2 regions of the Burkholderia sp. Bp9016 genome follow, and region 1 is predicted to be linked to the other one. Evidence: predicted binding sites of a transcription regulator. Region 1 holds the regulator's gene; the other holds the start of a gene.
The links. Region 1 encodes LexA, which represses DNA repair genes until DNA is damaged. Its sites were predicted from a motif close to ACTGTATNNNNATACAGT; they were not measured.

Region 1 (4,175 bases):
CCCCCTTGCTCGTCCTGCGCTGCAGATACCACTGCAGCGTGTTGATCAACAACAGCATCAGGAACGACACGACCAGCATCACGACCGCCAGCGCGGTGGCGCCCGCGTAGTCGTACTGCTCGAGTTTCGTGATGATGAGCAGCGACGTGATCTCGGATTTCATCGGCACGTTACCGGCGATGAAGATCACCGACCCGTATTCGCCGAGCGCACGCGCGAACGCGAGCGCGAAGCCGGTGAGCAGCGCAGGCAGCACGGCCGGCAGCACGACGCGACGGAACGTGAGCCAGCGCGATGCGCCGAGGCATGCGGCGGCCTCTTCCTGCTCGCGCTCGAAATCCTCCAGCACCGGCTGCACTGTGCGCACGACGAACGGCAGCCCGATGAAGGTCAGCGCGACCAGCACGCCGACCGGCGTGAACGCGATCTTGATGCCGAACGGCGCGAGATACTGGCCGACCCAGCCGTTGGTCGCATAGACGGCCGCGAGCGAGATGCCGGCGACCGACGTCGGCAGCGCGAACGGCAGGTCGACGATCGCGTCGATGAGGCGCTTGAACGGGAACGTGTAGCGCACCAGCACCCACGCGACGAGAAAGCCGAACACGGCGTTGATCACGGCGCCGCCCAGGGCGGAGGCGAACGTCAGCCGGTACGACGCGAGAACGCGCGGCGACGTGACGGCGGTGACGAACTGGTCCCACGACAGCGTCGCGGTCTTCAGGAACGTGGCGGCGAGCGGGATCAGCACCACGAGGCTCAAATAGGCCACCGTGATGCCGAGTGTCACGCCGAAACCGGGCAGCGCGCTCGGCTTGCGAAAGGTGTACGTCGTCATCGGATGCTCTTGCTGGGTCGATGCTGCTCACGGGTCCGACGCAAATGCCGGCGCGGGGAGTCGCGCCGGCAGGCCGTCGAGGATGCGGCGCGCTGTCGTGGCGCGCCGCTGTCGTTATGGTTCGTTGCGTGGCGTTACTGCGGCTTGTAAATCGAATCGAACACGCCGCCATCCGCGAAATGCGTCTTCTGCGCATTCGTCCAGCCGCCGAACGTGTCGTCGACCGTGTACAGCTTCAGCTTCGGGAACTGCTTGGTCAGCTCCGCCGGCACGTTCTTCGAGCGCGGACGGTAGTAGTTGCGTGCCGCGATCTCCTGGCCCTGCGGGCTGTACAGGAAGTTCAGGTAGGCCTCGGCCAGCTTGCGCGTGCCCTTCTTGTCGACCACCTTGTCCACCACCGCGACGGGCGGCTCGGCCAGGATGCTCACCGACGGCACGACGATCTCGAACTTGTCGGTGCCAAATTCCTTGATCGACAGGAACGCCTCGTTTTCCCATGCGATCAGCACGTCGCCGATCCCGCGCTGCACGAAGCTCGTCGTCGCACCCCGCGCGCCCGAATCGAGCACGCCGGCGTTCCTGTACAGCTTCGTCACGAATTCCTTCGCCGTCTGCTCGTTGCCGCCCGGCTTGTGCACGGCATACGCCCACGCGGCGAGGTAGTTCCAGCGTGCGCCGCCCGACGTCTTCGGGTTCGGCGTGACGATCGAGATACCCGGCTTGGTCAGGTCGTCCCAGTCCTTGATCCCCTTCGGGTTGCCCTTGCGCACCAGGAACACGATCGTCGACGTGTACGGCGACGCGTTGTCCGGCAGGCGCTTTTGCCAGTCCTTGTTGATGAGCCCCTTGTTCGCGAGCGCGTCGATGTCGTACGCGAGCGCCAACGTGACGACGTCGGCCTGCAGGCCGTCGAGCACCGAGCGCGCCTGCGCACCCGAGCCGCCGTGCGACTGCTTGAAGTTGACCGTCTCGCCCGTCTTCGCCTTCCACTCCTTGCCGAACGCCTGGTTGAAGTCCTGATACAGCTCGCGCGTCGGGTCGTACGACACGTTCAGGAACGTCGTATCGGCCTGGGCATGCGTCGCGACGCCCAGCGCCGCCGCCGCGCCCAGCGCGAGTGTTGCGATCAGGCGGCCCACTCCGCCCGCCAGCCCCGTATTGCGCTTCGCCATCCTTGGTTCTCCAGTGTTGTCGGTATTGCGATGTCGAGCCAGTCTAACGAACGGGTTACATGATTAAAAATAATCGTTCTTCATTTTTTAATACTCAAAAGTGCTAACGCATACTGGACGGACGGTTGCGGCAGACGAACCGGCGTCCGGACGTCGCGACATCGCGCCGGAATCGGCGCGATCGCGTCGAACCTCAAGTAACACTTGAAATTCGCGGAGTACTGTATAAAAATACAGCTCACTGTCTATCCATACAGTTCAGCCATGACCAAACTCACTGCCCGTCAGCAGCAAGTGTTCGACTTGATCCGCCGCGCGATCGAGCGCTCCGGATTCCCGCCCACGCGCGCCGAGATCGCGGCCGAACTGGGTTTCAGCTCGCCGAATGCAGCCGAGGAACATCTGCGTGCGCTGGCGCGCAAGGGCGTGATCGAGCTGGCCGCCGGCGCCTCGCGCGGCATCCGCCTGCTCGGCCTCGACGACGCACCGCACCAGTTCACGCTGCCGCATGCCGGCCTGATGCAACTGTCGCTGCCGCTTGTCGGCCGCGTCGCGGCCGGTAGCCCGATCCTCGCGCAGGAACATATCTCGCAGCATTACGCATGCGATCCCGCGCTGTTCACCAGCAAGCCGGACTACCTGCTGAAGGTCCGCGGCCTGTCGATGCGCGATGCCGGCATTCTCGATGGCGATTTGCTCGCGGTGCAGAAGCGCACCGAAGCGAAGGACGGCCAGATCATCGTCGCGCGTCTGGGCGACGACGTCACGGTCAAGCGCCTGATGCGCCGGCCCGGCGGCCTCGAGCTGATCGCGGAGAACCCGGATTACGAAAACATCTTCGTCAAGGCCGGCAGCGCGGAGTTTGCGCTGGAAGGCATCGCCGTCGGGCTGATCCGCTCGGGCGAACTCTGACAATCAGTCTCGCTGAGGAGAACTCCATGGAACGCCTTGCCCGTCTGCTGCCTTTCCGTCAATTCGGTCGCCTGCGTCACCTGCGCGGCCGCACGCCCTGCGCGCCGCTGTCCGCTGCAGCGCCCGTGGCGAGCCAAGAAGTCGCAGTTGAACGGCAGGCGTCGCTGCTGCCGTCAGCGCTGCCCGCGTTTGCACGGGTATCGCTGAACGCGGGCCTGAATCACGCCGAGCCGGCGCGCCGCGCGCCCGTGCGCGTGTATCACGGCCGGTCGCGGCTGATCATGGTCGGCACGATCGACGCCGTGTGCCGGATGATCGATCGCTGCATCGCAGAGGAACGATCAGCCCAGCAAGGCGGTCTCTGATTGCGGAACCTGTCCGCACCGGAGGCATCGTGACTGAATCGCCGGGCCGCACGTCGCGGCTCAAACCCTTGCTGATCGTCGCGCTGGCCGTCGTCGTCATTGCGGCGATCGGCTACGCGTACGCATCGCCGTACGTCGCGCTCGGTCGCCTGAAATCGGCGATCGACGCGCGCGATGCGCAAGCGGTCAGTGAGTATGTCGATTTCCCGTCCCTGCGCATCAGCCTGAAGCAGCAAGTCACGGAAGAGTTGATGCGCCGGATCGACTCGGTCAAAAAGAACAATCCGTTCGCGGTGATCGGCGCATTGATCGGGTCCGCATTGATCGGCCCGCTGGTCGACGCATATGCGACACCGGAAGGCGTGGCGGCGCTGATGAGTGGCATACCGCCGCGAGGCAATCCGGGCGAACGCCCGCCTGAATGGTCTGGTCCGCCTCCGGGCACGACTGCTGGCAATGAACCGGCCGCGCCGGCGAGCGCACCCGCACCCGGCAGCAACGCCGCTCCCCCTGCTGCTACGGCACCGGCGCCGTCGTCCGCACCGGCCGGTGCGAGCAATGCAGGCCATCCGCAGCAAACGAGCGCCGGCTACCGGAATATCGATGAATTTGTCGTGACCTACCAGCGCAGCGGCGACGGCACACGCTATGCGGCGATCTTTCATCGCTTCGGTCTATTCTCGTGGAAGCTGTCCGAGATCGACCTGCACGCGTAATCGATCGCAATCGATGTGCATGCCGCCGATACGGCACAGCGCGTGACCGACGTGAATCGCCGGTCGAGTCAGTCGGTCACGTCATCATTGCGTCACTTGCCGCTCGTGGTCGCCGCTTCGCGCTCGCGCGCAATCTCGGCCTTTTGCTCTTCGGCCGACGAACACGCAACCA
Region 2 (4,175 bases), on a different contig from region 1:
TCAATTCGGTCTCGCGCAATTGTGCATTCACTTCCTCGACGAGACTGTCGCCGACCGCATGGCGCTTCAGTTCGCTGACGATGCGCGCGACCCCGACACGCGATGCGCGGCGATGCACGAGGCTCTCGGCAAAGCGCGCATCGGACAACCAACCGTCCTGCTCCAGCGCATCGAGCACCGGTTCGACCGATTCGTCCTCGCCGACGTACGGCGCAAGCTTGCGTGCGAGTTCGGCCCGGCTGTACTCGCGCCGGGACAAATAGCCAAGTGCGCGGCCCTTCAGCGAACGCGGCGGCTTCGACGGCTTGCGCTCGCTCGCACCCGCCTCGTCGCCGGAAGACGCACCGGACGCGCGGCGCGTGCGGCGGGGATGCTGACTGCTGCGCGTATAGACGTCTTCCGCAACCGGCGCCGCAGAACTGGCTGCGCGCTCACCCGGGAAACTTACGCCGGATACGCGACGGCGCGACCGGTCGTGCGCGTCGAACGATTCGTCGTCGTCGAACGGATCGACCGGCGCGGCAATCTCAAACGAAACGAGGGCATCGTCGGATGCCCTCGTCGCGGTGCGGGTCGCGGCCTGACTGCCCGCGACCCGCCGGTTGGCGCCCGAGGACCCGGTTCGCCGGCCGGAGCGACCCGCCGTTTCGGGCGCGTCGCTCTGCTCCGGTTCGCCAGCCTGACCTCGGCGCCCGACCATCACTCTTCTTCGTCCATCGCCTCGGCTTCGTTGCCTGCGCCATCCGGCATTGCGACGACACCGAGCGATTCACGAATGCGGTTTTCGATCTCACGGGCGATTTCCGGATTCTCGCGCAGGAATTCACGCGCGTTGTCCTTGCCCTGACCGATCTTCTCGCCGTTGTAGCTATACCAGGCGCCAGCCTTGTCGACGATCTTCGCCTGCACGCCGAGATCGATGATCTCGCCCTGACGCGAAATGCCTTCGCCGTACAGGATGTCGAAGATCGCTTCGCGGAACGGCGGCGACACCTTGTTCTTGACGACCTTCACGCGGGTTTCGTTGCCGATCACCTCGTCGTTTTTCTTGATCGAGCCGATCCGGCGGATATCGAGACGCACCGACGCATAGAATTTCAGCGCGTTGCCACCCGTCGTGGTTTCCGGGTTGCCGAACATCACGCCGATCTTCATCCGGATCTGGTTGATGAAGATCACGAGGCAGTTCGTGCGCTTGATCGTCCCCGTCAGCTTGCGCAGCGCCTGCGACATCAGGCGAGCCTGCAGGCCCGGCAGCGAATCGCCCATCTCGCCTTCGATTTCCGCCTTCGGCACGAGCGCCGCGACCGAGTCGATGACGATCATGTCGATCGAGCCCGAGCGCACCAGTGCATCGGTAATTTCGAGCGCCTGCTCGCCGGTGTCCGGCTGCGAAATCAGCAGCTCCGGCACGTTCACACCAAGCTTCGACGCGTATTGGACGTCGAGCGCGTGCTCGGCGTCGATAAAGGCTGCCGTGCCGCCCAGCTTCTGCAGTTCGGCGATGACCTGCAGCGTGAGCGTGGTTTTACCCGACGATTCCGGACCGTAGATCTCGACCACCCGGCCGCGCGGCAAGCCGCCGACGCCGAGCGCGATGTCGAGACCCAGCGAGCCCGTGGAGACGACCTGGATGTCTTCGGCCGCTTCGCCGTCGCCCATCCGCATGATCGATCCTTTGCCGAACTGCTTCTCGATCTGCGCGAGTGCGGCCGCCAGCGCCTTGCTCTTCTCGGCGGTCATCCCGGAGCCCTTCTTGCTATCTTCCATGAATCGTCCTTTGCTATGATGAGCAGCGTCTGTTAGAGGCGCGCCCGCTTTCAAGCGCCGCCCACGAATGCAGACACTGTATAAAAAAACAGTGTTTTATGCAAGCCCGCAATGCGGGTTGCGTCGTACACGAATAACTTCGGAGACAGCCGCGCCGGCGTGAACGCCCCGCCGGCCACCGGTCAGCAACATGCGAATTCTCATCGCCGAAGACGACAGCATACTCGCGGACGGCCTCACCCGGTCACTCCGCCAATCGGGCTATGCGGTCGACCACGTGAAGAGCGGCGTCGACGCCGATACCGCGCTGTCGATGCAGACTTTCGACCTGCTGATCCTCGATCTCGGGCTGCCCAAGATGTCCGGGCTCGACGTGCTGAGGCGCCTGCGCGCGCGCAATTCCAACCTCCCCGTGCTGATCCTCACCGCCGCCGACAGCGTCGACGAGCGCGTGAAGGGGCTCGATCTCGGCGCGGACGACTACATGGCCAAGCCGTTCGCGCTCAACGAGCTCGAGGCGCGCGTGCGCGCGCTGACCCGGCGCGGCGCGGGCGGCGGCCCGACCGTCGTGCGCCACGGTTCGCTCGCGTTCGACCAGGTCGGCCGCATCGCGTATGCGAACGAGCGCGTGCTCGACCTGTCCGCGCGCGAACTCGGCCTGCTCGAAGTGCTGCTGCAGCGCATCGGCCGGCTCGTGTCGAAGGAGCAGCTCGTCGACCATCTGTGCGAATGGGGCGAGGAGGTCAGCAACAACGCGATCGAAGTGTACGTGCACCGGCTGCGCAAGAAGATCGAGCCGAGCGGCGTGCGGATCTCCACCGTGCGCGGCCTCGGCTACTGCCTCGAGAAAGTCGCACCCGCGGCGCCCCCCGACACGGCAGCGCCCCAGCCCGCGGCGTCCGGCACGCCGCTGCGCTGACCCCGGCCGTCGCCGCGATGGCCACGCCGGCCCATTCCCGTCATCCGAGCGGCGAGCAACCGTCCGCCGCCGACGCTGCGCGCGACGCGCGCTACGAGAACCCGTTCGCGCCGCCCGACGAGATCGACACGCCCGAAGCCGTACGCCCGCGCTCGCTGTTCGGCGAAATCCTCGACTGGATGCTCGCGCCGCTCCTGCTGCTGTGGCCGATGAGCATCGCCGTCACCTATCTCGTCGCGAAGACGATCGCGAACGGCCCGTTCGACCGCGCGCTCGAAACCAATGCGTATGTGCTCGCGCGGCAGATCCATCCGGTCAACGGCGTCGCCGAGCTGACGCTGCCGCAGCAGACGCGCGACTTCCTGCGCGCGGACAACGTCGACAGCGTCTACTTCCAGGTGCTCGGCACGCGCGGCGAGCTGGTCGCGGGCGAGGCCGACATGCCGCTGCCGCGCGACGAGGATCGCCCGCCGCCGGGCGTCGTCGTGTTCCGCGACGACCTGCTGCGCGGCAACGACGTGCGCGTCGCATATACGACCGTCGCGCTGCCGCAGTCGAGCGGCACGCAACCGGTGCTCGTCCAGGTCGGCGAGACGCTCGACAAGCGCAATGCGCTCGCGAACGACATCATCAAGGGCGTGATCCTGCCGCAGTTCGTGATCCTGCCGCTCGCGATCCTGCTCGTGTGGTTCGGGCTGTCGCGCGGGCTCGCGCCGCTCAACGCGCTGCAGGCGCACATCCGCGCGCGGCGGCCCGACGACCTGTCGCCCGTCGAGGCGCAGCGCGCGCCGCCCGAGATCGAGCCGCTCGTCACGTCGTTCAACGACCTGCTCGCGCGCCTCGAACAGAACATGGCGCTGCAAAAACGCTTCATCGCCGACGCCGCGCACCAGATGAAGACGCCGCTCGCCGGCTTGCGCACGCAGGCCGAATTCGCGCTGCGCCACCCCGTGCCGCCCGACGTGCAGCGCTCGCTCGAGCAGATCGCGACGAGCTCCGAGCAGGCCGCGCGGCTCGTCACGCAACTGCTCGCGCTCGCGCGCGCCGAGAACCGCGCGAGCGGGCTGACGTTCGAGCCGGTCGAGATCGGCTCGCTCGCACGGCGCACGGTGCGCGACTGGGTGCAGGCCGCACTCGCGAAGCGGATGGACCTCGGCTACGAAGGCCCGGAGGACGACGCGCCGCTCGACGTCGACGGCCATCCCGTAATGCTGCGCGAGATGCTCGGCAACCTGGTCGACAACGCGATCCGCTACACGCCCGAAGGCGGGCGCATCACCGTGCGCGTGCGGGCCGATCATGCGGCGCAGCGCGTGCATCTCGAGGTCGAGGATACCGGGCCCGGCATCCCGGCCGGCGAACGCGAGCGCGTCGTCGAGCGCTTCTACCGGATCCTCGGCCGCGAAGGCGACGGCAGCGGGCTGGGGCTCGCGATCGTGCGCGAAATCGCCACGCAGCACGGCGGCACGCTGACGCTCGACGATCA

Region 2: recA (recombinase RecA) is a predicted target of LexA. The motif match lies at 1,846-1,863, and genes of this name have one in related genera.

The regions. Positions count from the first base shown of each region.
Region 1 covers NZ_QTPY01000002.1:139,791-143,965, forward strand. The annotation lists gene cysT (sulfate ABC transporter permease subunit CysT) at 1-838, opposite strand, end outside; gene DIE13_RS03015 (sulfate ABC transporter substrate-binding protein) at 973-2,010, opposite strand; gene lexA (transcriptional repressor LexA) at 2,275-2,922, shown strand; gene DIE13_RS03030 (hypothetical protein) at 2,949-3,287, shown strand; gene DIE13_RS03035 (DUF2939 domain-containing protein) at 3,317-4,003, shown strand; gene DIE13_RS03040 (universal stress protein) at 4,096-4,175, opposite strand, start outside.
Region 2 covers NZ_QTPY01000017.1:21,740-25,914, forward strand. The annotation lists gene recX (recombination regulator RecX) at 1-700, opposite strand, end outside; gene recA (recombinase RecA) at 700-1,770, opposite strand; gene DIE13_RS20930 (response regulator transcription factor) at 1,961-2,689, shown strand; gene DIE13_RS20935 (sensor histidine kinase) at 2,707-4,175, shown strand, end outside.